DNA from 3 places in the Ferdinandcohnia sp. QZ13 genome. Region 2 is predicted to be linked to each of the others. Evidence: predicted binding sites of a transcription regulator. Region 2 holds the regulator's gene; each other region holds the start of a gene.
The links. Region 2 encodes LexA, which represses DNA repair genes until DNA is damaged. Its sites were predicted from a motif close to CGAACATATGTTCG; they were not measured.
Positions count from the first base shown of each region.

Region 1: the regulator LexA is predicted to act here: its motif matches at 4,505-4,518, upstream of RGU12_RS06135 (YhjD family protein).
Region 3: the regulator LexA is predicted to act here: its motif matches at 4,009-4,022, upstream of RGU12_RS15000 (Y-family DNA polymerase).

Region 1 covers NZ_JAVIVW010000001.1:1,265,227-1,273,146, forward strand. Annotated here, with positions in the region: gene RGU12_RS06115 (AfsR/SARP family transcriptional regulator) at 1-544, opposite strand, end outside; gene lepB (signal peptidase I) at 698-1,258, opposite strand; gene RGU12_RS06125 (TVP38/TMEM64 family protein) at 1,286-1,912, opposite strand; gene RGU12_RS06130 (S9 family peptidase) at 2,366-4,357, opposite strand; gene RGU12_RS06135 (YhjD family protein) at 4,535-4,900, shown strand; gene RGU12_RS06140 (competence protein ComK) at 4,933-5,484, opposite strand; gene RGU12_RS06145 (hypothetical protein) at 5,787-5,999, opposite strand; gene RGU12_RS06150 (IDEAL domain-containing protein) at 6,155-6,391, shown strand; gene aceA (isocitrate lyase) at 6,455-7,732, opposite strand; gene aceB (malate synthase A) at 7,752-7,920, opposite strand, start outside.
Region 2 covers NZ_JAVIVW010000001.1:497,403-505,322, forward strand. Annotated here, with positions in the region: gene RGU12_RS02405 (ABC transporter transmembrane domain-containing protein) at 1-281, opposite strand, end outside; gene RGU12_RS02410 (VOC family protein) at 552-941, shown strand; gene RGU12_RS02415 (DUF421 domain-containing protein) at 999-1,706, opposite strand; gene RGU12_RS02420 (YneF family protein) at 2,067-2,291, opposite strand; gene sirA (sporulation inhibitor of replication protein SirA) at 2,382-2,822, opposite strand; gene tkt (transketolase) at 2,968-4,971, opposite strand; gene RGU12_RS02435 (DUF896 domain-containing protein) at 5,059-5,289, opposite strand; gene lexA (transcriptional repressor LexA) at 5,698-6,324, shown strand; gene RGU12_RS02445 (3-oxoacyl-ACP synthase III family protein) at 6,378-7,319, opposite strand; gene glnA (type I glutamate--ammonia ligase) at 7,735-7,920, opposite strand, start outside.
Region 3 covers NZ_JAVIVW010000015.1:251,891-259,810, forward strand. Annotated here, with positions in the region: gene RGU12_RS14985 (dihydroorotate dehydrogenase) at 1-1,587, shown strand, start outside; gene RGU12_RS14990 (GNAT family N-acetyltransferase) at 1,725-2,273, opposite strand; gene RGU12_RS14995 (YolD-like family protein) at 2,341-2,673, opposite strand; gene RGU12_RS15000 (Y-family DNA polymerase) at 2,728-3,990, opposite strand; gene RGU12_RS15005 (GNAT family N-acetyltransferase) at 4,190-4,690, opposite strand; gene RGU12_RS15010 (glutathione S-transferase family protein) at 4,703-5,692, opposite strand; gene RGU12_RS15015 (SDR family NAD(P)-dependent oxidoreductase) at 5,916-6,710, opposite strand; gene RGU12_RS15020 (MBL fold metallo-hydrolase) at 6,737-7,702, opposite strand; T-box leader at 7,895-7,920, shown strand, end outside.

The DNA of each region.
Region 1 (7,920 bases), 770 kb from region 2:
TCGAGGTTAGGAAATCCCAGCTTGGTTTTATCCGACTTGAGATGACAAGATTTAAATTCATTGGAAGATGTTGTATCAACCATGTCATCCAATGGTCTATTGATGAAGAGTGTTGTATCAAATGATAATCATCAATGATAAGCATGACGTTCTTATCTAGTACAATTATCTCATTGATAAACAGCGAACAAAGTGTTCTTATTTCTTCATCCCGTACATATCTTTCAATATTCTCAACATAAAGAAGAAGTTCCGTCCCAAATCCTTGGTGATTTTTTCGAATGGCATAGACCACATATGTTAGAAAAGGAATAATATCGTCATCATTCGTCCCCACACTATACCAGCATGGCGTATTTTTTTGATCATGAATAAAGGATGCAAGTGCAGTTGTTTTTCCGTAACCTGCTCCCGAGTGTAGAATGGTAAGCGGATACCTTAGAATCGTTTTCATTTTCTTCATTAAAGAAGGCCTTTGTAAAATGATGTCCTTTAAATTGGGTGGAGTAATTTTTGTTTGCAAAACCTGTATCTTAATCCCCATTGTATAACCTCCCTTCGTATCAAATGCACCCCGGTATATTTACGCCAAAATCAATTCATAATTTTGGTACTATTTTAACATATCCAAGCCAAAAAAGAACTCGAAATTCGGTTGAGTTCTTTGACATGGTTTATTATGTTGATCAATTTTTCCTTAATTCAATAATTCCATCTTGTCGAATGGCCAGTATTTTATGTTTACCTTGCCAACAACTTGTTCCATTTTAACGAATCCAAAATGGCGGCTATCCCAACTGTCTAAGCGATTATCGCCAATAACGAAAATATGATTTTCTGGTACAATTGATTCCCCTGTCACTTCTTCAAGGGTGAAGTCGCCTGTTAATTGACCTGCGACTATGTCTTCTTTAAATTTGTCTAAGAATGGTTCGGAAACACTTTCCCCATTTATATAAAGCACATCATCCCGGTATTCAAGTGTGTCGCCCGGCAAACCGATCACCCGTTTTACAAAATCCTCTTCTTTATTTTTATGAAATACAACGATATCAAAGTGGTCAAGCTCCCCTATTTTCATGCCGATCTTGTTAACCATTAAAAGGTTACCATCTTCAAGAGTTGGCATCATTGATTCGCCGTCGACTATGTAGTTCGTAAAAAAAAAGGTTCGTAAAAATACAACGATGATAAGACTGATTCCTAAAGATTTCACAAAAGAAAAATGATGTTTCTTCTTCGCTGGGGTTTCCTCCATTGCAACTCCACCCTTCGTTTTATCGTGTCAAGCCTCATCCTCCTTAAGAAGATTTGGATTTGGCTTTACCTTTAACCATGCTTCCACTCTTTTTCCGACAATCCAAAGCACAAATATTATGATGACCACAATAATTGTTCGGACGGGTTGTTGAAAAAGAGCTCGTATATCATAGCCTATGAAGCTAATGGTAAATATCATGACTAATTTTCCACATAAAACGGCTAAAACAAATTGAGGGATACTTACCCTTGATAGCCCTGCTACTAAATTTATTGCTGCAGATGGGGTGAAAGGAAAGCATAATAGGAGAAATAAAGGTCCAAATCCGTGCTTTTCTACCCAAGTTATAAGTCTCTTTATTTTTTTATGGCGACTGACAAATGAAAAGAATCGTTTTTGACCATATTTACGAACTAGGAAAAAGACAAGCAAAGAACCACCTATAGCTCCTATCCATGAATATAAAAATCCAAGCCAAAGTCCAAATGCATTTGCATTGGCGACAACAAATGCGACCAGAGGCAGAAACGGAAGAAACGCTTCTAGCATCGGAAGAACAATTCCAGGCAATGGACCAAACGACCGGTATTCACTTAACAAGTCTTCAATATTTTTCAATGTAATAAGTTCTTTAAGTGTTTCAATATCCATAGGTCTCTCCTTGCAAAAATCAATTCCAACTTAGCGGATACAAAAATATTTTCTTACTTCATATTGTACACCCATTTGGGCATTCCTACCAAAAAAAATTCACTTTAATTACAAGAACAAAAGCGCAAGCGCCTTGAAATAGAACATCGACTAACTACTGCCACGTCCTGTGGCAAACGTCGATGTCAGCACTTCCTCAAAAAATGCTATGTATTTTCTTCGTGCGATGATTATGCTCTCGAAGTTTTCCTTGTCCTGTGCAAGTCCGACAAGCATAAGACGAGCGCTGACAGAAGGCGCTTCTTGCCTTCCGAAGCGATTAATTAGACCAGAGAGGGGCTAGGTGCTGGAGCTGGACTTGGATACACCCACTAAAAGTTTTCCACAATGATAAATTTTATAATTTCCTAGATCCCAAAAAAAGACACTAGCAAGCACTAGTGCCTTTCATTCCTATCCTAAATAATCAACAAACCAGTCTTTAATATGGTTGAGTCGTGATAATCGTAATTTTGGGTTTCCGCTTCGTGACAATTCATGGTTGGCACCAGGGAAACGAACAAATTTCGTTGGTTTCTTTTGGTGCTTTAATGCCACGTAAAACTGCTCTGCTTGTTCGATTGGACAACGAAAATCACGCTCACCATGGATAATTAATAGTGGAGTCTCCACATTTCCCACATATTTTAATGGTGAATGATCCCATAATTTTTCAGCATCTTCAAGGAGATTACCTTTGAGTTCCCATTCAGTAAAGAAGTATCCAATATCACTTACCCCATAAAAGCTAAGCCAATTTGAGATGGAGCGTTGTGTAACCGCTGCTTTAAATCGATTTGTATGTCCAACAATCCAATTTGTCATGAAACCACCATAGCTTCCACCTGTTACTCCAAGCTTTGTTTCATCAACAAAATCAAAATGGTCGACAGCATAATCAGTTGCTGCCATGACATCTAAGTAGTCTTTTCCTCCATAGTCGCCTCGGACAGCATCCACAAACTGCTGACCATATCCATGACTACCACGAGGATTCGTGAAGACAACCACAAAACCCTTCCCTGTTAAAACCTGAAACTCATGGAAATATGTATTTGCATACATCGCATGAGGACCACCATGCACTTCGACAATAGTCGGATATTTTTTGCCTACTTCATAACCAAATGGCTTCATGACCCATCCATTAATTTCCCAACCGTCTGGAGCATTGAATGTAAAAGGCTCTGCATTGGACAATTCAACCTCTTGTAAAAACGCTTCATTCACATGTGTAAGTCGATTCAATTCACCTGTACTCAAATCTAAGTAATAAAGATCGCCAGGCTCTGTTGGTTTACTGATTCCTACCACTGCCTTATGATTATTTACGGTTAAGGCAAACACGTGTTGATTTTCAAATAATGACGGATACACTTCTCCTTCAATGGAACCGTAATAGACTCCCGTATTGCCATGGTTAGTTAAGAGAAAATAAAAACTTCTGCTATCGTCGTTCCATATTACACCAGGGTTTGAACCGCCTAATTGGAAGTCGGCAGCAACACAATCGCCAACATATGCATCGAGTTCACTTGTTAAACAAGTGAATTCTGAGCTATCAACTGTGTAAAGCCAGATTTTCGGCAATGTTGCACCTGCAAACTCTTGTTCATGTCCAATGATTGCAATATATTTGCCATCTGGTGACCAAGACGGCAAGCCAAAGTTACCAGTACTACCCGTAATTTTATGGTAGCTTTTATCTTCTACTGACATTACATATACATCAGAGATTAAATTATAATCTGAATCCTCACTTATATCGCCAACGAATGTGATTTTCGTTCCATCTGGAGACCAACCACCTGCAGCATAATCATATTCTCCTGCTGTCAATTGCTCTATTTCACCAGAAGCGATATCAACTAATGCAAGATGTTGATTTTTATTATCTAAAAAGCCTGCAGCATCAGATTTGTAACGAATACGTTCGACAACCATTGGTTCAAGCTTCTTCTCATCTTCATCATTTTTCTGCTTTTCCTTATCTGTGATGCTTTCATCCGGAGCTAAAGAAGTTGTAAATAAGATTTTTGAACCATCTGGAGACCAGATCGGATTTCTGGCACCATTCACGCAATATGTAAGTTGTTTCGGTTCACCACCGTTCACACTCATAACAAAGATTTGCTGTTTGCCTGGACGATTGGATACGAACGCGACTGTTTCTCCATCAGGAGACCAACGTGGCGACCCATCTCGAACATCCCCAAACGTCCACTGTGTAACATTCCCGTCTACAGTTCCAACATATAAATGTGAGTTATATTCATGCTTTTCCTTATTAATCTCTGTTTCCACAAACGCATAGCGCTTCCCATCTGGAGAAAACTGTGGATCATTCACTGATTTTAATTCATATAAATCTTCCGCAACGATTCCTCTGCGTTTTTTCTCTGTCATCCTTCTCCCGTCCTTTATTACAGAATTGTCAAAGTAGTTAAGTACTTTCTCTTCCATTATGCACTACAAATTAAATTATTTCGACACTAGAAATAATTTTTCCTTCATGTTTATTGATTCTTTTAAAAAAATGTTCTATTATAAATACAAACATACGTTCTAGAAAGAGGGATAATCATGACAAGAATTCCTGAGGATGACCGTGATATTTTTGAAAAAGCCATCTTCTTACCAATGGTTCTCACCATCCTTAATCGTGATCTTTCAGCAATAGAAACAGCTGGCTTTAAATTAAAAAAGCCTTATCTCCATTTACTTGAACATACCATGAAGAAAGTTCAAAAAGACCTCTATACAATTAAACTGCAAATGAAAAAGAAAAATATGAAGGTATGGGAAAAACAAAGAGATGAGGCATTTACCCTATTTTCATTCATGTATCGAGGCTATGAAGAGGAACATAACTACTTTAACCCACGGATTCGAAATGAGGTTCAACAGCTGCTCGAATCTTATTTGGTCGAAAATAATACCAGTGAGTAGCAAATGGCAATATAGGCAGAAAGTTTTTTAGATCAGATATCAGATTTATTGGGTAAGCAATCGTTGATTTGAGGATTTATGACGAAATTAATGCGTTTATTCGATTTATCCATTCGATTTGTGACGATAGTCCGCAGTTGTGCAGTTCTATGGAGTTGGTTTTGGAAGGAGCCCTTCGAGATTTGTAGTTGAATGGCTTGCTTATTTGTAAAAATAACAGTCGTTTCCTCATGTAAACTAAACTTGCAATCTGAGACATAATGATGAGACAGCCATGCACATTCCTGCTTTGTTGGAGAAGCGGTTGGAAATAGAAAAATCTTATTGGAAGCTTCTACAATGATTGGAGCCTTATGAGTCACCCCCATAATTTCACGCGTTCCTTCTTGCCGACCTTTAAGTGAGCTTCCAAAATAACGGCAGCTTCGGTCGACAATCTCAGTAGGCTTCATGGCTACTACATATTCACCTTCTACTTCAAGCACTCTTGAACAGGTATGATTTCCCATTTCAATTGGAAGTACTGCCATTGTGTCAGGGTTGATCTCATATTCCACTAAATAATTGCTATTCTTAACTTCCATTCATTCATCCCCTTTCAAATTGTTTTAATTTTTAAACTAATGTAAGCATTTCCATAATATCACTTCTAGGTATTTATAACTATACCGTTCACAAAAAGTTCACAAAAAAAAGTGGACTTCTTTTTAAAATGCTCTTTTCACAACGAAAGAATATTTTTAAAAGAATTCCACAAAGCCTTTTAATTGTCTAGCTCAAGGCGTCATCAACTCTGGTCTAACCAATCGCTTCTAAATGTAAAAACACCTTCTGCCAGTGCTTGTCTTATGCTTGTCATCGATGGGCGGACGCGTATGCGCTTTTCTCATGAATTCTCATTTATTTGACCAAGTTCCTTTTCAGCAAGATATGCATTTGCTTGTTCTAATGTCGTATGCTCATCAACCGAATTACCCGCATAGACTGATTCCGAAAGAAAAGGATTATTTGTATCAAGTGAGTTTGACATCCCGAAAACTGGATTTAAGGGGGTATTCATTGGGATATCGTGATTTGTATGCTCATTTGGATTTTTCATTTTTTTCCACCTCCATTATTATGATGCATGAAAATTTAACAAATCATACTCCCATTTTGAGTATTCCAAATAAATTTTTAAAAAGTCCAAAAATTCAGTTGATTTTACATCACTACCTAAATATACTATTAAAAAGGATTTAGGGGTGAGATTTCATGAAGAATAGAAAAACATACTCTGAGATCATGAGGTCACGAGATACTAAAAAGTTTAAAACACCTAGGGAATCGATATTAGACATATATATTCAAATGATTATTGATGAGAGCCTATTCAAACGAAAAAAAGAGCTTTTGGAAACGAAGGTTAACGAAGCGATTGACACCAGAAATGAAGGTTTGTTTATGAAAGCATCGGCTGAATACCGAAAACTATTTAGTAAAACATTGTAGAATTTTTCTTAAAATCACATAAAAACTGACTAACAAAGATGTTAGCCAGTTTTTTCATGAATCTTACTTCGTGAATTGCGCTTCTTCTGTAGATCCCTTTAAAGCAGTTGTTGAAGATGTTCCACCTGTGATAACCTGGGCAACTTCATCAAAGTACCCTGTGCCTACTTCACGTTGATGCCTTGTTGCTGTGTAACCATACTTTTCACTTGCAAATTCAGCTTGCTGAAGCTCTGAATATGCCCCCATTCCTCTTTCTTTATAGCCTCTTGCCAATTCAAACATGCTATGGTTTAAAGCATGGAATCCTGCTAACGTGACAAATTGGAATTTGTACCCCATTTTTCCGATTTCCTTTTGGAAATTCTCAATTGTATCTTCATCAAGTTTTTTCTTCCAGTTAAATGATGGAGAACAATTATATGCTAACATCTTGCCAGGGAACCTCTCATGAATGGCATCTGCAAAGCGCTTGGCCTGTTCTAAGTCTGGCTCAGATGTTTCACACCAAATCAAATCAGCATATGGTGCATACGCTAAACCGCGTGCAATGGCTTGATCAAGTCCCGCTTTTGTCCGGAAGAAGCCTTCTGGTGTTCGTTCACCTGTAATAAATGCCTGATCAACAGGGTCAACATCGCTTGTAATAAGGTCTGCTGCGTCAGCATCTGTTCTTGCCACTAAAATCGTTGGAACCCCCATAACGTCCGCTGCAAGTCGTGCAGAAATTAAATTTCGAACGGCAGTTTGCGTTGGCAATAATACCTTTCCACCTAAATGACCACATTTCTTTTCTGATGAGAGCTGGTCTTCAAAATGTACGCCAGCAGCTCCTGCTTCAATCATGCCTTTCATAAGTTCAAATACATTCAACTGACCCCCAAAGCCGGCCTCAGCATCGGCCACAATTGGAGCAAGCCAATCAATATCCCCTTCATCCTCTAAATACTGAATTTGATCAGCACGCTGTAAAGCTTGGTTAATCCGCTTTACAACACTTGGCACACTGTTAGCTGGGTATAAGCTTTGGTCAGGATACATGTGGCCAGATAAATTCGCATCTGCCGCAACCTGCCAGCCACTTAAATAGATGGCCTTAAGACCCGCTTTAACTTGCTGAACAGCTTGATTCCCGGTTAATGCACCTAGAGCATGAATATAATCCTCTGTATGAAGAAGATTCCATAATTTTTCTGCCCCTCTACGCGCTAACGTATGCTCAATATCGATTGAACCGCGTAAGCGAATAACATCCTCAGCATGATAGGGTCTTTCAATTCCTTTCCATCTTGAATCCATTTCCCAGCTTTCCTGCAATTTTTGAATTCTTTCGTTTGTCATTTTAAATTCCTCCTTTTATTTATAAAATTTCATATCCAGGAATAGTCAAAAATTCTACGAACTCATCATTTGTAATTAATTCCTCAAAAAGATTTATTGCTTCCGCGAAACGCCCTGCTTCAAATGCTTCACTACCAATTTCTTGTTTTATTTTTTCAAGTTCTTCTTCTTGTAGCTGTTGAACAAGC
Region 2 (7,920 bases):
TTCCTTAATAACCTTGCTAGTTTTACAGATGAACCAAATATCATGATTCGCCAAAAGAACCGAACGATATAAACGGTACATGCCGTTACCAATAAAATAGCCAGCCATTTAAATAAGATTTCTTTTGTTAGAATTCCTTGTGAAATATAATCAACGATTAAGCCAATTACTTTGGGAGGAACAAGTTCCAGCAAAGCAACTATCAGCAATAAAAAAATACCCGTAATATATGATTTTTTCTCCTGCTTAAAAAACCACATTAAATCCTTAAAGATTTTCATCTAATAATCCTCCGAAAGACGAAATAAGTGCCATAATAGTTTACCAAATTTTTATAATTGTAGGAAGATGGTAACCAAGCTTTTCAAAATGTTTAAGTGAAAAGAATTATATTTATTTAAAATATCTACTATAATTGGGTTTAGATGATAAAGTGAAATATCATTTAGTGAGGGTTTCCTTAATCCCCACTTATACATTTTGCTTTATCTGCATTCTTGAAGTGGGGTCTTACTGCCAATTAATGCGAGATAAATCTGAGGTGATTGATGATGATTAACTACAAGGAGCTTCACCATGTGAGTTTAACGGTAACGAATCTAGAAAAAGCGAAGGATTTTTACAGCAATATTCTTTGTTTACAAGAAATTGAACGTCCAAATTTCGACTTCCCCGGTGCTTGGTATTCGGTTGGGAATCAACAACTCCATTTAATTGTCCTACCTGAATCCCAAACAATTCGAAAGGATAAAAGCTTAAGCAGCCGTGAAGGTCATTTTGCATTAAGAGTGGAAAACTATTATGACACGCTAAATTGGCTCTCCATGCACAATGTAACCGTGCTTGAAAAGCCTGATAGTATCAGTGGTTTTGCGCAAATCTTTTGTGCGGACCCGGATGGGAATTTAATCGAATTAAATGTGGATCAACGGGATTTATAATCATGAATACGTTGAAAGGACCCTTTTATATTCGGGTCCTTTATTCTGGATAGTATTTTAATTATCTGTTCCTGGCTCATAGTAATAAGGATCATTTTTATGATTTTGTAGTTCATTATTGTCTATAAATAATTCTCCATTTTCAGAATAGGTGGCTAACATAATGTTTTCAACATTTTCACCCGCTTTTCCTACCTCATTAATGAGCCAGCTTTGCTTTAATTGTAAATATTTTAAATTATGGTAAATGATTTGACCATCCATTATCAGAGGAATAGGAACATATTCTTTTCTTATCCTTAAATTTAAATCATTGGGCTGAACTGGACGATATTCCGACTTGGGGATCACACTAATACTTCCCGTTTCCTCCATAGTCGCCATGGCAATATATTGCGTATCCGTAAATCCTTTCACCCTTAAATGTGATAAAAATTCATTCATTGGCATTCGCACTTTTTTAAGCCCTTTTCGGTCAATATCCCCATTACGAATTAACACTGTAGGTCTTTCATATAGAATCCATCTTAATTTATTATGTAAGGATAAACGAATTAAAACTTTGTAAAAAACCACAATTATAACTGCATATGTTAAAGCTTTTCCGATGTGGTCATCTTCTACGGGCATACTAATAATATTTGTTAACACAAATATATACAATAAATCGAAAGAATGCATTTGGGATACAGCCTTTTTTCCCGTTATTCTTAACAATAGATATCCTGCTGTAAAAACAATAAATGCACGAAATATTATTTCCAAATCGGTATCTCCCCTAATAATACATTGGTTGTTAAGAGGTATTTTATCCAAAAATAGAAGATACAACTAGTAATTACCTATACAAGGCTAATTACTAGTTAAGACCGTTTTTACTTTTATATCACATTAATCCTTTTCTAATATCCTGTCTTCGAAAATACCCCGACATAACAATTGCTAAAAACACAAAAAGACCACCTTTTTACTGAATCTTTCTCCAGTAAAAACGCGGTCTTTGCGAACTCTAGAAAGTAAAACCAAATGTTTATCAAAATGAACGTTTTAGGTTACACCATTTTAACTATTATCCTTAATTTACCGGTGTCAACAAAAAACCTTTTTTGTAAATGGGTTCTATGATTATTGCTTGTCCATTTGACCGTTCATTGCTTTTAGCATTTGATTGATTTTCTTCTGAGATGGTTTCATACCCATTTGCATCATCATTACTTTTAGCATTTGCTCATTGATTGGTGGATTTTTCTTTAAGTAATTCATCATGTATTTACGTGCAATAAAAAATCCTAATGCAACGCCACCAAGTAAAGCTACCACGATTAGTAAGATAGCTAACCATATTTGCATCATACAAAAACTTCCTCCTTCATGTTGTCTCATTACAGTGTACTAAACCAATAGCAATTATACAATATTTGTTTTATGTTTTCCTAGTCCTTAGACAAACTTTCTTTCCTTTATTGGATTTAACCACCCATATTTATTGGCAGAAAAATCCATTGCTAAAAAACATCGGTCATATTTACGGAGGATTTCAAAAAAAGCCGTTTCTGCCTCAAAGCTTCCAGTTGATTGAAGATGGATGTAATCATTATGTATGGTTAGTTTTGCATAGCTATTAAATTCATTCCATTCTATAGTGTGCATATGACTTTGGCGTTGATAATAGGAATAATGAGCAAGGCTTGATTCAATTTTTTGTTGGATGCGTATTGTTGGAATTGACCTTGTAATGAACTCTATTTGTTTATATAAGATTTGTTTCCGCTCTTGTTTGGATTGGTTATATTCTAAAAACAAATGATAGATTAGTGATTCACGCCCAAAGTAATGAGTGGCAAATTCTTCTTCTATTAAATAGATGTAATACTCTCTCATACTCTTTCCTCCCAATACTATCGATATTGAATAGTATATTCGAAAGAGTCTGTGTTTTTTGTCTGAAACTGGAGTAAGAATCGTCTAGTTTTGTCGAATTTGTTGTTTTATAAGAAAAGGGGTCGGATTCGACCCCTTTCTTACGTTATTGAAGTAATTGCTTCACTCGATTTACAACATTTTCAACTGAGAACCCATATTCTTTCATCACAATTTCACCTGGCGCAGAAGCACCGAATTCGTGGATACCGAGGATTTCTCCCTCATCTCCAGTGTATCTCTCCCACCCAAGAGGTGTTGCCATTTCAATGGCCAATCGTTTTTTTACGTTTTTAGGAATAACGGATTCCTTATACTCAGTTGATTGTGCCTCGAAACGATCCCATGATGGCATACTTACTACGGATACCTCAATATTTTCCTCAGCGAGTTGTTTTTGTGCTTCTACTGCAAGACTTACTTCAGATCCTGTTGCTAAAATTAAAGCTGCCGGTTGTCCAGATTTTGCAGGTGATACTACATATGCGCCTTTTGATACACCTTCATACGCATTTTCAGCTGTTCCTTCTAGAGTAGGTAGGTTTTGCCTTGTTAAAATAAGTGCAGTAGGAACATCTTTTGATTCAATGGCTATTCTCCACGCTGCCGCTGTTTCATTTCCATCAGCTGGTCGTATCACCGATAATTTGGGCATCGCTCTTAATGCTGGTAGTTGTTCAACAGGCTCATGTGTTGGTCCATCTTCACCAACTGCAATGCTGTCATGTGTAAACACATAGGTGACTGGTACTTTCATTAATGCAGCAAGTCTTATCGCTGGACGCAAATAATCAGAAAACACGAAGAATGTTCCACCAAATACTTTTAGTCCGCCATGGAGAGCCATTCCGTTCAAGGCCGCACCCATTGCAAATTCGCGAACTCCAAACCAAATATTGCGCCCACTATAATCATTAGGCATAAAATCAGCAGCATCTTTTATCATTGTTTTATTAGAACCAGCTAAATCAGCAGAACCACCAAAGAATTGTGGCACACTATTTGCGATTGCATTTAATGCCTCACCAGATGACGCACGTGTTGCAAGCTTCTTACCTACTTCATAGACTGGTAACGTCTTTTCCCAACCCTCAGGTAGCCTACAATCTATCGCCATTTCTAGTTGTTTTCCAAGCTCAGTATTGCTTTCTTTATAATTGTTAAACAATTGATTCCATTCTTGCTCACTTTGTTCGCCAGCCTTTTTCACGGTTTCTTCAAAATGTTTATAGACCTCGCTTGGTACATGGAAGTCATTTTCAAATGTCCAATTATATGCTTCTTTTGTTAATTTTAATTCATCAGCACCTAATGGCTCACCATGTGCTTTTGATTTACCAGCACGATTAGGAGAACCATAGCCAATTGTTGTTCGAACCTCGATGAGTGTCGGACGGGTTAACTCTCCCTTTGCTTCCTCAATTGCCTTATCAATCGCATCAACATCATTACCATCTTCCACACGAAGATACTGCCAACCATAGGCCTTATAGCGTTGTTCAATGGATTCAGAAAAAGCCTGATCTAGGTCACCATCTAAAGAAATATCATTTGAATCATATAAAACAATTAAACGACCTAATTTTAAGTGACCTGCTAGTGATGAAGCTTCTCCTGAAACACCCTCCATTAAGTCACCATCTCCACAGATGGCATATGTAAAATGGTTTACAATTTCAAATGTGTCTTTATTGTAAACACCTGCTAAATGACGCTCGGCCATCGCCATCCCAACAGCCATAGCGATACCTTGCCCAAGCGGACCTGTAGTTGCATCAACCCCCGCTGTATGACCATATTCAGGATGCCCCGGTGTTTTGCTTCCCCATTGACGAAATTGCTTTAAGTCATCGATTGTTAAATCATAGCCTGATAAGTGAAGCATACTGTACAATAGTGCCGACCCATGTCCCGCTGAGAGAACAAAGCGGTCACGATTAAACCATTTTGGATTATTCGGATTGTGCTTCATATGTCTGGTCCATAGAGTATATGTCATTGGAGCTGCCCCCATTGGCATCCCTGGGTGACCTGAATTTGCTTTTTCAACAGCATCGATCGAAAGTGTTCGAATCGACGCAATCGACAAGTCAGTAATTGAATTCGTCATAAAACAAACATCCTTTCAAATAATTAATCGGTTCCTATGTAGTATGCACCAAAAGAAAAGAATACATAGAAATCTATGTATTCTTTGTTAATGCAATCTTTTCCGTTTGCTCTCTTTTAATTTTTCTGGAGTTACATCATTTCCCTCTGGGTCTACGACCGTTACCGAATGTAAGGTATTTGTCATTGAATTTCTAAAAACACGTAAATACTCTTGTCTAAGCTCTTGTTGTTCTTCTTTTTCTTTATCCGAAAGACCAACTGACTTTGCTTTTTTTGCAAGAGCATTGATCCGATTAAGTTTATCTTTTGAAAGCATCCGTATTTCTCCTTGTTTCATCTTTTCTAAATCATAGTTCATAGTACTAAATGAAAAGATTTTTTACAAGTATTCCACTTTGCTTAACTTAGCTAGCAGTGATAAAAACCATTCCCATACTTAATAAAACAAATAAGACATAATAGATAAATCCACTTTGTAATTTTTTCAACATGTTCATTTCCACTCCTACAGAATGTTTGTTCGTATTTTATGTTTTTATTATATACCGAACAAATGTTTTGTGTCAACAAAAATTCGAACTTATGTTTGTATAATCAAATAAAACATGCTATACTCTACTTAAGAATTTAGGTTTTTGTCGGACAGACACATGCTTAAAAACCGAACATAATAAAGAGCGAGAATTGAATACATATAAAAAAATATATAAGGGGATGAGTGTAGATGACGACAAAGCTTTCAAAAAGACAGCAGGACATATTGAACTACATTAAACAGGAAGTAAAAGATAAGGGCTACCCACCTTCAGTAAGGGAAATTGGAGAGGCAGTTGGGTTAGCATCGAGTTCAACAGTTCATGGCCATTTGTCCAGACTTGAAAGTAAAGGTTTGATAAGAAGAGACCCAACAAAGCCTCGTGCTATTGAAATATTACAGGCTGATACAAATGATACAATTCCAACTGCAAATGTTGTGAATGTCCCTGTCATTGGTAAGGTTACAGCGGGTCAACCAATCACAGCCATTGAAAATATTGAAGAGTATTTTCCACTACCTGATCGATTTGCTGCGCACGATGATCAAATCTTTATGCTTGAAATTATGGGTGACAGTATGATTGAAGCGGGTATTCTAGATGGAGACTACGTAATTGTTAAACAACAGCATTCAGCAAACAATGGGGATATTGTTGTTGCAATGACAGAAGAAGATGAAGCAACTGTAAAACGCTTCTTTAAAGAAAAAGACCATATTCGACTCCAGCCAGAAAACTCAATGCTCGAACCGATTATTTTAAAAAATGTAACCATTCTCGGAAAAGTTATCGGTGTATACCGTACAATCCATTAAATATGCAAAGGAACATTTCTTCATTGAAATGTTCCTTTTTAATTTTGAATATTTTATTTTCCCCAACGAAGTGCAATGCTTCCCCAACCAAGCCCAGCACCATACCCTGCAAGGATAACTAAATCTCCGTCTTTTATATTTTTATTTTTGACTTCTTCATATAAACCAATGCCTATTGTTGGAGCGGATGAATTTCCATAATGTTGTATCGTTTTAGTATGTACTTTTTCTATAGGAAACCCCAAAGTTTCAATTCCCTTTTCGATGATACGAAGGTTAGATTGATGTGGAATTATAAAATCAACATCAGATATGGCAAGGTTTGAAACTTCAAGAGCTTTATTGACTGCATAAGGAAATTTTTCAACCGCGAATTCAAAAACGGCCCTTCCATCCATGAAAATGGTTTTCTTTTCGGTTAGATGTAGGTATTTTCCACCACTTCCGTCCATTTGCATATTAATGCCGAGAATACCTTTTCCATCAGACACTCTTCCTAGAACAACTGCGGATGCTCCGTCCGCAAAAATCAAAGCAGTTTTTTTATCCATTGGATCAAGCAAAGTGGAACATTTATCCACAGCAACTACCAGCACATTTTGATAAAGTCCTGTTTGAACGAATTGCGCCCCTGTTGATAATGCAGTGATAAAACTTGAACATCCTGAATGGAGATCAAGACCCGCGCAAACTTTAGCTCCAATTTGGTCTTGTACGAGTGCTGCTGTGATGTGTGTATCGTGTGTATTTGTTCCGATAATGACTAAATCAATAATACTTGGATCGATACCAGCATCTTCAATCGCCCTTTTCCCTGCAATTACACACATTTCTGTAAGTGATGTTTCAGTTTTTTCGTATCGTCTTTCCAAAATTCCTGTTTTTCTTACAATTTCTTCTTCTGTGATCCCAAAACGTTGTGCAATTTCCTTATTGGTAATAATTTTTTCTGGAATATTGACTCCAATTCCTAAAATACCTGCATTGTAATTCATTTAATTATCCTCCTAAAACAATGGTATAAAGACAAATGCAAACATATAAGAGATTCTCGTTTATTACCTGTAATACCTTCTTACACTAAAACCTTATTCATCTTAAATTCTATAATCAAATGTATCATCCTCTTCCGTTAGCAATATTACTATTTTCATTTATAAACGGTTGAATGAAAGTGTTCTAAAAAGGGGAAGTTGCTGCTCTACGACGGAGTAACGTGGACTCGATTAAAGGTAGGAATATTTTTGTGCAATTTCTCTAATCCCAACAGGATGAGGTTGATGTATTATTTGGCGACACAAAAAACATAGTACTTCAAAATTTGAGTGAACGGAAACTCATCAATTCAGTTCCTTCCATTTTTCCGCAAAAAAGAACCCTCAACACAATAATGTCAAGGGTTCATTCTTATTAATACATCGTCATATACTGCTCACGTTCCCAAGGGTGTACTTGCGTTCTAAACATATCCCATTCGATCTCTTTAGCTTCGATAAAGTGTTCGAACAAATGTTCACCTAAGGCATTAATTAACACTTCATCCTCTTTTAATTTTTCTAAGGCAATTGCCAAAGTAGATGGTAAATCAACAATTCC
Region 3 (7,920 bases), on a different contig from region 2:
CTTTCTGGAAAAGTGGATCCCCTTTTAACTGGTTCAAACGCTTTTTCTAATCTTGGATTTGGTTTTATTGAAATTGGTCCAGTAACGAAAGTGCCGACAAAAGACCCATCACTTCCAATTGTAGATTGGCAAAAACAGCAAATCGACTTTTCTTCAAACTATGAATCAATCGGAGTTGAGAAAACGGTTCAAAAGCTTAAAAAGTGGAAGCCAATACAGCCTGTCTGGGCAAGATTGGCTGGAATGAGTGAAGAACAACAGGATTTGATTACGAAATTAGATCCATATGTTACGGCATTTGTAACTTCTACTCCGAATCTTCAGTGGACTACAAACCGTCCTGTTTATCTTGCTGTTCCAGTATATGAGATCAAGAATCTTTCACTTGAGCGGATTCAGTCTACTTGTTCTGGTATCGTCATTGATGAACCTTTGGATATGGCAAAGGATAATTATTTAAGGAAACTACTAGATTCTATTCATTATTTAAGAAAAAGTGGGTTTACGCTTCCCATCATTACAGTCGGTGGTATTTATGAACCCGCCAATGCTCTTGCACTTCTTGATGCAGGGGCTGACCTTGTGCTGCTTTCAGAAGGATATGTTTTTTCTGGACCAGGTCTTACAAAAAGAACTAGCGAAGCCCTTTTACACCAACTTCAACCACATCCACCGCTTCATCCAGCATGGATATGGTATTGGCTATTTGGTTTGTCCATCGTTATTGGTGGATTAATTGCCGCTCTGTTCAGCTTGACGACTATTATTCTTCCTTATGATGAACAATTTCTTGGAATGCAAAGAGAAGAAATCCTTCTGTTTAATGAACGGATTCTCTATTTTATGGCCCATGATCGGATGACACTTGCTGGGACAATGATTTCTGGCGGTATCGTCTATATGGCATTGGCTCGTTTCGGAGTTCGAAAACAGATTCTCTGGACCAAGCAGACGATTGATCTTGCAGCCATCCTTGGTTTTTTAGGAATATTCTTATTCATTGGATACGGATATTTCGATTGGCTTCACCTTCTTTTTTGGCTCATTTTACTCCCAATCTATTTAACTGGTTTTATTAAAACGAGACATATGAAAGGGACGCCAACATCGCTTAACACTCGTAATCACCCGGTTTGGAAACATAGTTTATTTGGACAACTAGCTTTTATCATCCTTGGATTTTCATTTGTGTTAGGCGGCATTGTGATTTCATTAATTGGGATTACGAATGTGTTTGTTGCAACAGATATTCTCTATATTTGTATGCCGCCTGAAAAGTTGGATTTATTTAATGATAAATTGATTTCGGTCATTGCTCATGACCGCGCGGGCTTTGGAAGTGCCCTTCTGAGTGTTGGATTTTTGGTGCTAACTATTTCTCTCTGGGGATTTCAGCAGGGGAATAAATGGGTTTGGTGGACTTTGCTAATAGGTGGACTACCAGCCTTTTTTGTAGGAATTTGGATTCATTTTGCAATCGGGTATACGACCTTTATTCATCTTCTTCCCGCTTATTTCGCCCTTTGCTTGTTTTTTATTGGACTTATTATGACGTACCGTTTTTTTCATTTGGGTAAAGATACGTAAAGCAGACTGTTGACAAACGTTAGCATACCGCGTTGCTTGCTTCGCCTGAAAATCGTTTTCAAGACAGTCTGGGAATGTAATTTATATCTGGATATCCTGTAAAAAATTACGTAAAAGGAGCCTCATTGGCTCCTTTCTTAATTTTCTGGATTCCAATCCTTTGCTAGCATGCCATATATAATATGGTCAACATAGTGATCGTAGAGCCATTCGGATTGCCGAATCTCGCCTTCATTCACAAAGCCTAATCTTTCAGGTATCGATCTGCTCTTATGATTTTCGACCGCTGCACGGATTTCCACTCGATTTAGTTTTAAATGGTTGAAAGCATAATCAGTTAATGCCTTCGCTACCCTTGTCATGATTCCGTTTCCTTGATATTGCTGTCCAAGCCAGTAGCCGATATAGACTATTTTATTGGTCCAGTCGATTTCGTTGAAACCTACTACCCCAACGATTTCATTTTTATAGACGATAACGGTATGCATCCCTTTATTTTCTGCATAGCTTTTCCTGCAGGATTCGATATATGCTTTTGTATCCTCTACCTTTGTTGTCATATCAAGCCATGGCAGCCATTCTCGTAAATACCCTCTTGACTGATCTGTTAATTTAAAAATTCGCTCGGCATCGTTTACTTCTGTTAATTTCAAGGACAGTTCCTTGTCAATTTGGTATACAAACATTATTTTTACTCCATTCTTTTCTTTTACCATATTAACTTCTATCCTTTGTCTAAAAATCCTTCTAAAATTAGTCTGAAAAGCGTAAATCGACTAATCTATTTGTAGGGATGTAGTGGACTTCCCCAAATTTATCAATGATATGCAGTCTATTTTGTAAGTAATCGTAATGGTGAATAGTACCAAGAAGGAGTTTGTGATGTTTGGCTTCATAATGCGTGATAACCAGCTCTCTCCCTTCCTCCATCGCCTGACAAAGAACACTGTTCATCTCTTCGATTTGTTGTTCATCTAGTTCTGGTTTTGGCTCATACGTATCTTCTTCTGCCCAATCTCTAAGCAATTTCACATGTTCTGGCAGCATCATTGCTGTCCATTTTATCGTTCCGCGGTCCCGTATCATCCTTATTACCTTCTTTCTTACGTCTATCTCCAGCACCTAACCCATTGAGACGCTCTACTCTGCCTTGTGTCCGCCAACGAGTTTACTGCGATGTCTTGATGTTCCGGCATTTGTATAGGAAACGGCACGTAGGATTGCATCTGAACCGTATTTACCACGGATGCCGTCCATTACATACCCAAGCTTATGCTGCTTGACTCGATTAAGATAAAACAAATCCAACTGCATTTGTGTGTCATCCTCAATATTAGAAAGTGCAATTGATATTTTACGAACTGTCTTTTTCGCATAGAATTTCTCAAATAATTCAAGACAGACGCGATACATTTCCATCGTAATATTTGTCGGAGTTTCAATCGTTTTTGAACGGTAAAATCCTCCCCCAAACTCATCTTGGCTATAATGAATTCCGAGGCTAATCGTTCTTCCTGCCTTTTTATGTCGACGTGCGCGCCTTGCTACCTCTTCACACATTTCAAGAATGACATGTTTTACTTCTTGTGGGTCAGGGTAATCACGCAAAAGGATTTGGCTTTTCCCAAAGCTTACTTGCCCCTGCATAATAGGGGCACCAATTTCCGATAAATCGATCCCCCAGGCATGGTAATAAAGCTGATTTCCCATCACTCCAAATTTTTTCTCAAGTAGTTCGAGTGGATATTGAGCAAGCTGACCAACGGTTGTAATTCCCATCCCATTTAAGGTTCGCTCTACCCTTCTTCCAATTCCCCACATTTCTCGTAGTGGCGATACAGACCATAGTTTTTCGGGGATATCATCATAGGTCCATTCCGCGATTCCCTTTTTCTTTGCATCTAAATCTAGGCATAGCTTTGCCATCAGCATATTGGGACCAATCCCAATGGCACAGGTTAGCCCATATTCAGCTTTAATTTCTTTCCTGATTTTACGAGCGATTGTTGTCGCATCTCCCCATAATTTTTCAGTTCCATCAATCTTAATAAAGCTTTCATCGACGCTATATACATGGATTGCATCTTTTGGTACATACCGGTTAAAAAGTCTCGTAATTTCCGTTGAAATTCGTAAATAGGTTGCCATTTTCGGGTTTACAATTTGAATTCGTGGATCCTTTGGGATCTCAAAGAGTCTTGACCCCGTTTTTATCCCAAATTCCTGTTTTAGCTTTGGCGAAGCTGCGAGCACAACACTTCCTTGGCGCTCTGTATCTCCAACAACCGCTAAATAGCACTCAAGTGGATCAAGGCCTAATAATACTGCAGCACAGCTCGCATAAAAGCTTTTTATATCCACACATAAAATCTTTTGAACGGGAAACTGACTGTAATCCACCATCTAACATCATCTCCAAAAAGAATATATGTTCGTATTCTATTCCTAATAATAGGAGAATATACGTTCGATTTCAATGGAAATTTAAAGCAGAACCACAGGACATCATAAATGACGTTGTGAATGAATACTTAACTGCCTAATGGAGTACCTCGTAAACAAAAAAACCAAAACGCTTAGATAGCGAATTGGTTTTTTAGTATTAAATAGATAAGCGAAAAGCTTTAACAATAATCCCATCATTGGCTGGCTCAAAATCATAGTGAGGCAAACGTTCAAATCCGTGTTTTGTATAAAGCTTAATTGCCTGTATCATGAATTCACCAGTATGTAATCCAAGAAATTGATGATTCTTTGCTTGCGAACGCTGTATGCACTCGGTAATTAATGCAGAAGCGACACCCTTTCCACGTGCCTCAGGACTTACAGCTAGCATTCGTATTTCAGGGTATTCGAGTTCTTCTAACTGACCTTCATATGCGTCTGTATTAGCGGGAAACAAGACTACACTTCCTATAATTTTTCCATCAAGCTCACAGACAATAAGCTCAGAACCATGGAGGCGATCAGCCTCAGATGAAATGGCCTGCTTAAGAGCTTGCCAATGAGCAGCTGGAATTACCCTTGAATGCTCAAGATAAGCAGCAACTCGTTGCTCACGAATAAACTCCAATTCATCCTGTTTTGCATCACGAATTTTCATTACTGATTTCACCTACCCTTTGATCAAGAATTTTTCTTTTTTTCCACTTAACTGCTCACGGTTATGTTCGGAGAGCCATACAGATTCATCTGGTCCTTTAGGAAGAATATTCACTTCTCCTTTTGCAGGATCAATGGTGATCGATAGATGATAATGTCGCTTAATCGCATCAAAATCAGTCGTTTCACCAAAACCAGGAGTCTGGTATAAGTCACGGGCATACCCCCATAAATTGTTAAACTCACGGATCAAATTTCGATTTGTCCGAAAAGCGGAGTAATAAGCAGCATCAAAGCGTGCCAATGTCGTAAATAGGCGGACATCAGAATCCGTAATAAAATCTCCAAATAAGAAACGATGCTTGGACAAACGCTCTTCTAATTCATCTAACCTAGCAAATAATTGATCATAGGCTTGTTCATAGGCCTCCTGAGAACGAGCGAATCCACATTTATATACGCCATTGTTTACATCATGAAAAATGACGTCATTTAATGCATCAATTTCTTCGCGCAAGCTACTCGGATATAAATCAGGAGCATTTTCCTTATGAAAAGGAGCCCAAACGGTTTCAAAATAGTTGGTAAGCTTAACATAATCATTGTTAATCGCTTTTTTGGTTTCAAGATCAACCATGACTGGTACAGTAGGTCTACCTGTATAATCAGGGTCCGCATTCTTATAGACCTCACCCACATACTGAACATTAAGAACAGGATCCACTCCATTTTCATCCAAAGAAAATTCCCAATCTACATGCTCAATTCGAGGTCTAAGTGGACTTACTGTTCCTAAGCTAATTGCTTTTTCTAAACCAAGCACTTTGCGAACGATCACAGAACGGTGTGCCCATGGACATGCGGCCGACCAAAGTAAACGGTAGCGGCCGGACTTAACGGGTAGCTCATCTGGCTGGTTTCCAAAAGGAGTTGTAAAGCGATTTGTTTGACGATTAAACGAGCCATCCCCTTTTATTTCTTCAGGCTTATTGGTTGAAGTAATGTTTGCTTCAGTGGTAATTTTAGGCTTAATGTCTGATTATTTTGTGACACGTCATTCTCTCCCTCATGTACCTTCTATTTAATACACAGTAATTCAATGTGTTTAATGTAATTTACTCATTATCTAAATCATTCGTCAAGTAATGAAACTTATAAGATTCAGTTAATTTTATATGTTTAAACGCAAAAAAATACCCCTTAATAAAAAGGAGTATGATTGAAAGTTATTTCTTAAAAAACGCCTTCCCACCCACTTTTTCAACAAGACGAGGAAAAAGGGTATAAAAAACACTACCTGCATTCATCCAACCCGGCAGGTTAATTTCGCGTTTTGGAGTTAACATGGCACTTACAATTTTAGACGCAACTACATCGGGATCCAGCATAAAACGATTTACATTCTTCGCATAGGTTCCAGACTCATCTGCAATATCGAAAAAACGAGTTCGAATGGGTCCTGGATTTACGGCTGTTACATGAATATTTGTACTCGATAGCTCCATCCGTAAACTATTTGTAAAACCGAGAACCGCATGCTTTGAAGCAGAATAGACACTTGATTTTGGAGTCGCAATTTTGCCAGCCTGTGAAGCAATATTAATAATATGACCTGAGTTTTGCTCAATCATTGTCGGCAATACCATTTTTGTACAGGAAATAAGCCCGAAAACATTCACTTCGAACATTGCCTTCATTTGCTCTATTTTTGCATCGACAACATTGGCAAACACACCAAACCCCGCGTTATTCACAAGGACATCAACCGTTTTTACATGATGTAGGATGTTCTCAAATACTTCTTTGACATTTTCGGCATCACGCACATCTAACTTATAAAATAAACAATCTATCTTGTATTTTTCTTGAATGTTCTGTGCTATTTTTTCCAACTGGTCATAACTACGGGCCAATAGAACGGGAGTAGCCCCCTGCTCTGCAACGAGATAGGCAATTTTTTCACCAATCCCGCTCGAAGCACCCGTAATGACAATTGTTTTTCCTTTAAGTCTTGAATTCATACGACCTTTTTCACCTCAGAAATTTGTTAATTTGAGTGATATATATGTTGTCCGTTCACTACTTCTATCTTAATTTCCCCTAATTCCTCAAGGAAGTCAAGCTGTCCAACTGTTTCAGAAATTGTAAAAAGAGGCTGCCTTAAGTAAACTTTCGGGAATAACCTGGTACATACTTCAAATGCTGTCATCGGCTTTTCCTTGATCATTTTCAGCACATGATAGGCTCGTTCTTTTTGTGAGAGGAATCTTTCTTGAATTAAGTGATGAGCATTCGTAATATCGTCTCCATGCCCTGTTACGACCTTTGACATATCTAGCGTTAGTAGTTTTCTTAAAGAATTATTATATTGAATTAATGGTCTTGGTCTAGCTGTTTCACCAAATTGCGGTGGTTCAAGCAATGGGTTTGGTGAAATTTTAGCTAAAAGGGTATCTCCTGCAATAAGCATTCCATCCTCTTCCCGATAAAGAACAATGTGACTTTGTGCATGCCCAGGCGTCTCTAATACCTTAAAGCCAGATAATCCTTCAATTGTATCTCCTTCTCCAATTGTTGAAGTTAACGTTCTACGGCAAGAATATTCAAATTCTTCATCCATATCGATTAAAGCTGTAAATGATGGATTAAGGCCTAATTGAGTAAAAAGCTCTTTATAAAACGGCTCATTATGTGCAAAGAATTGCTTATCCTGGCTAATCCATGGCTGATTTTTAGGATGACCAATGATAGGGACATCCTTACTAAAAAAGTCAAGAAGCCCAACATGGTCTGGGTGATGATGGGTGATTACAATTTGTTCAATATCAGATGGTGAATAACCTAACTGAGCAAGCTGCTCCTTAAAGGATTGCCACGCTTCCTCTGTTTTTGCACCCGCATCAATTAATGTTAGTGCGTCTCCTTTAACAACATATACATTCACATCCCCGACAGCAAAAGGTGTGGGCAAGGTAATTTTAAAAACATCCTTCGTGGTCGTAAGTTTATTCATAAAAATCTCCTTTGTACGATATCCATATCATTTTGTTACATTTATCCAATATTAGTTTACCTTTTCATTCTCATTTTGTCATTATATTCAAATAATATCTCTGATATGTAAAATAAATTGGGCTCTTTTTTTACTTTTGAACCCTTGACATCCCGCTGAAATCAGTGCATAATGACCAATAATATAAAATTCGCAAAGGCAATGATTAGGACTAGTAA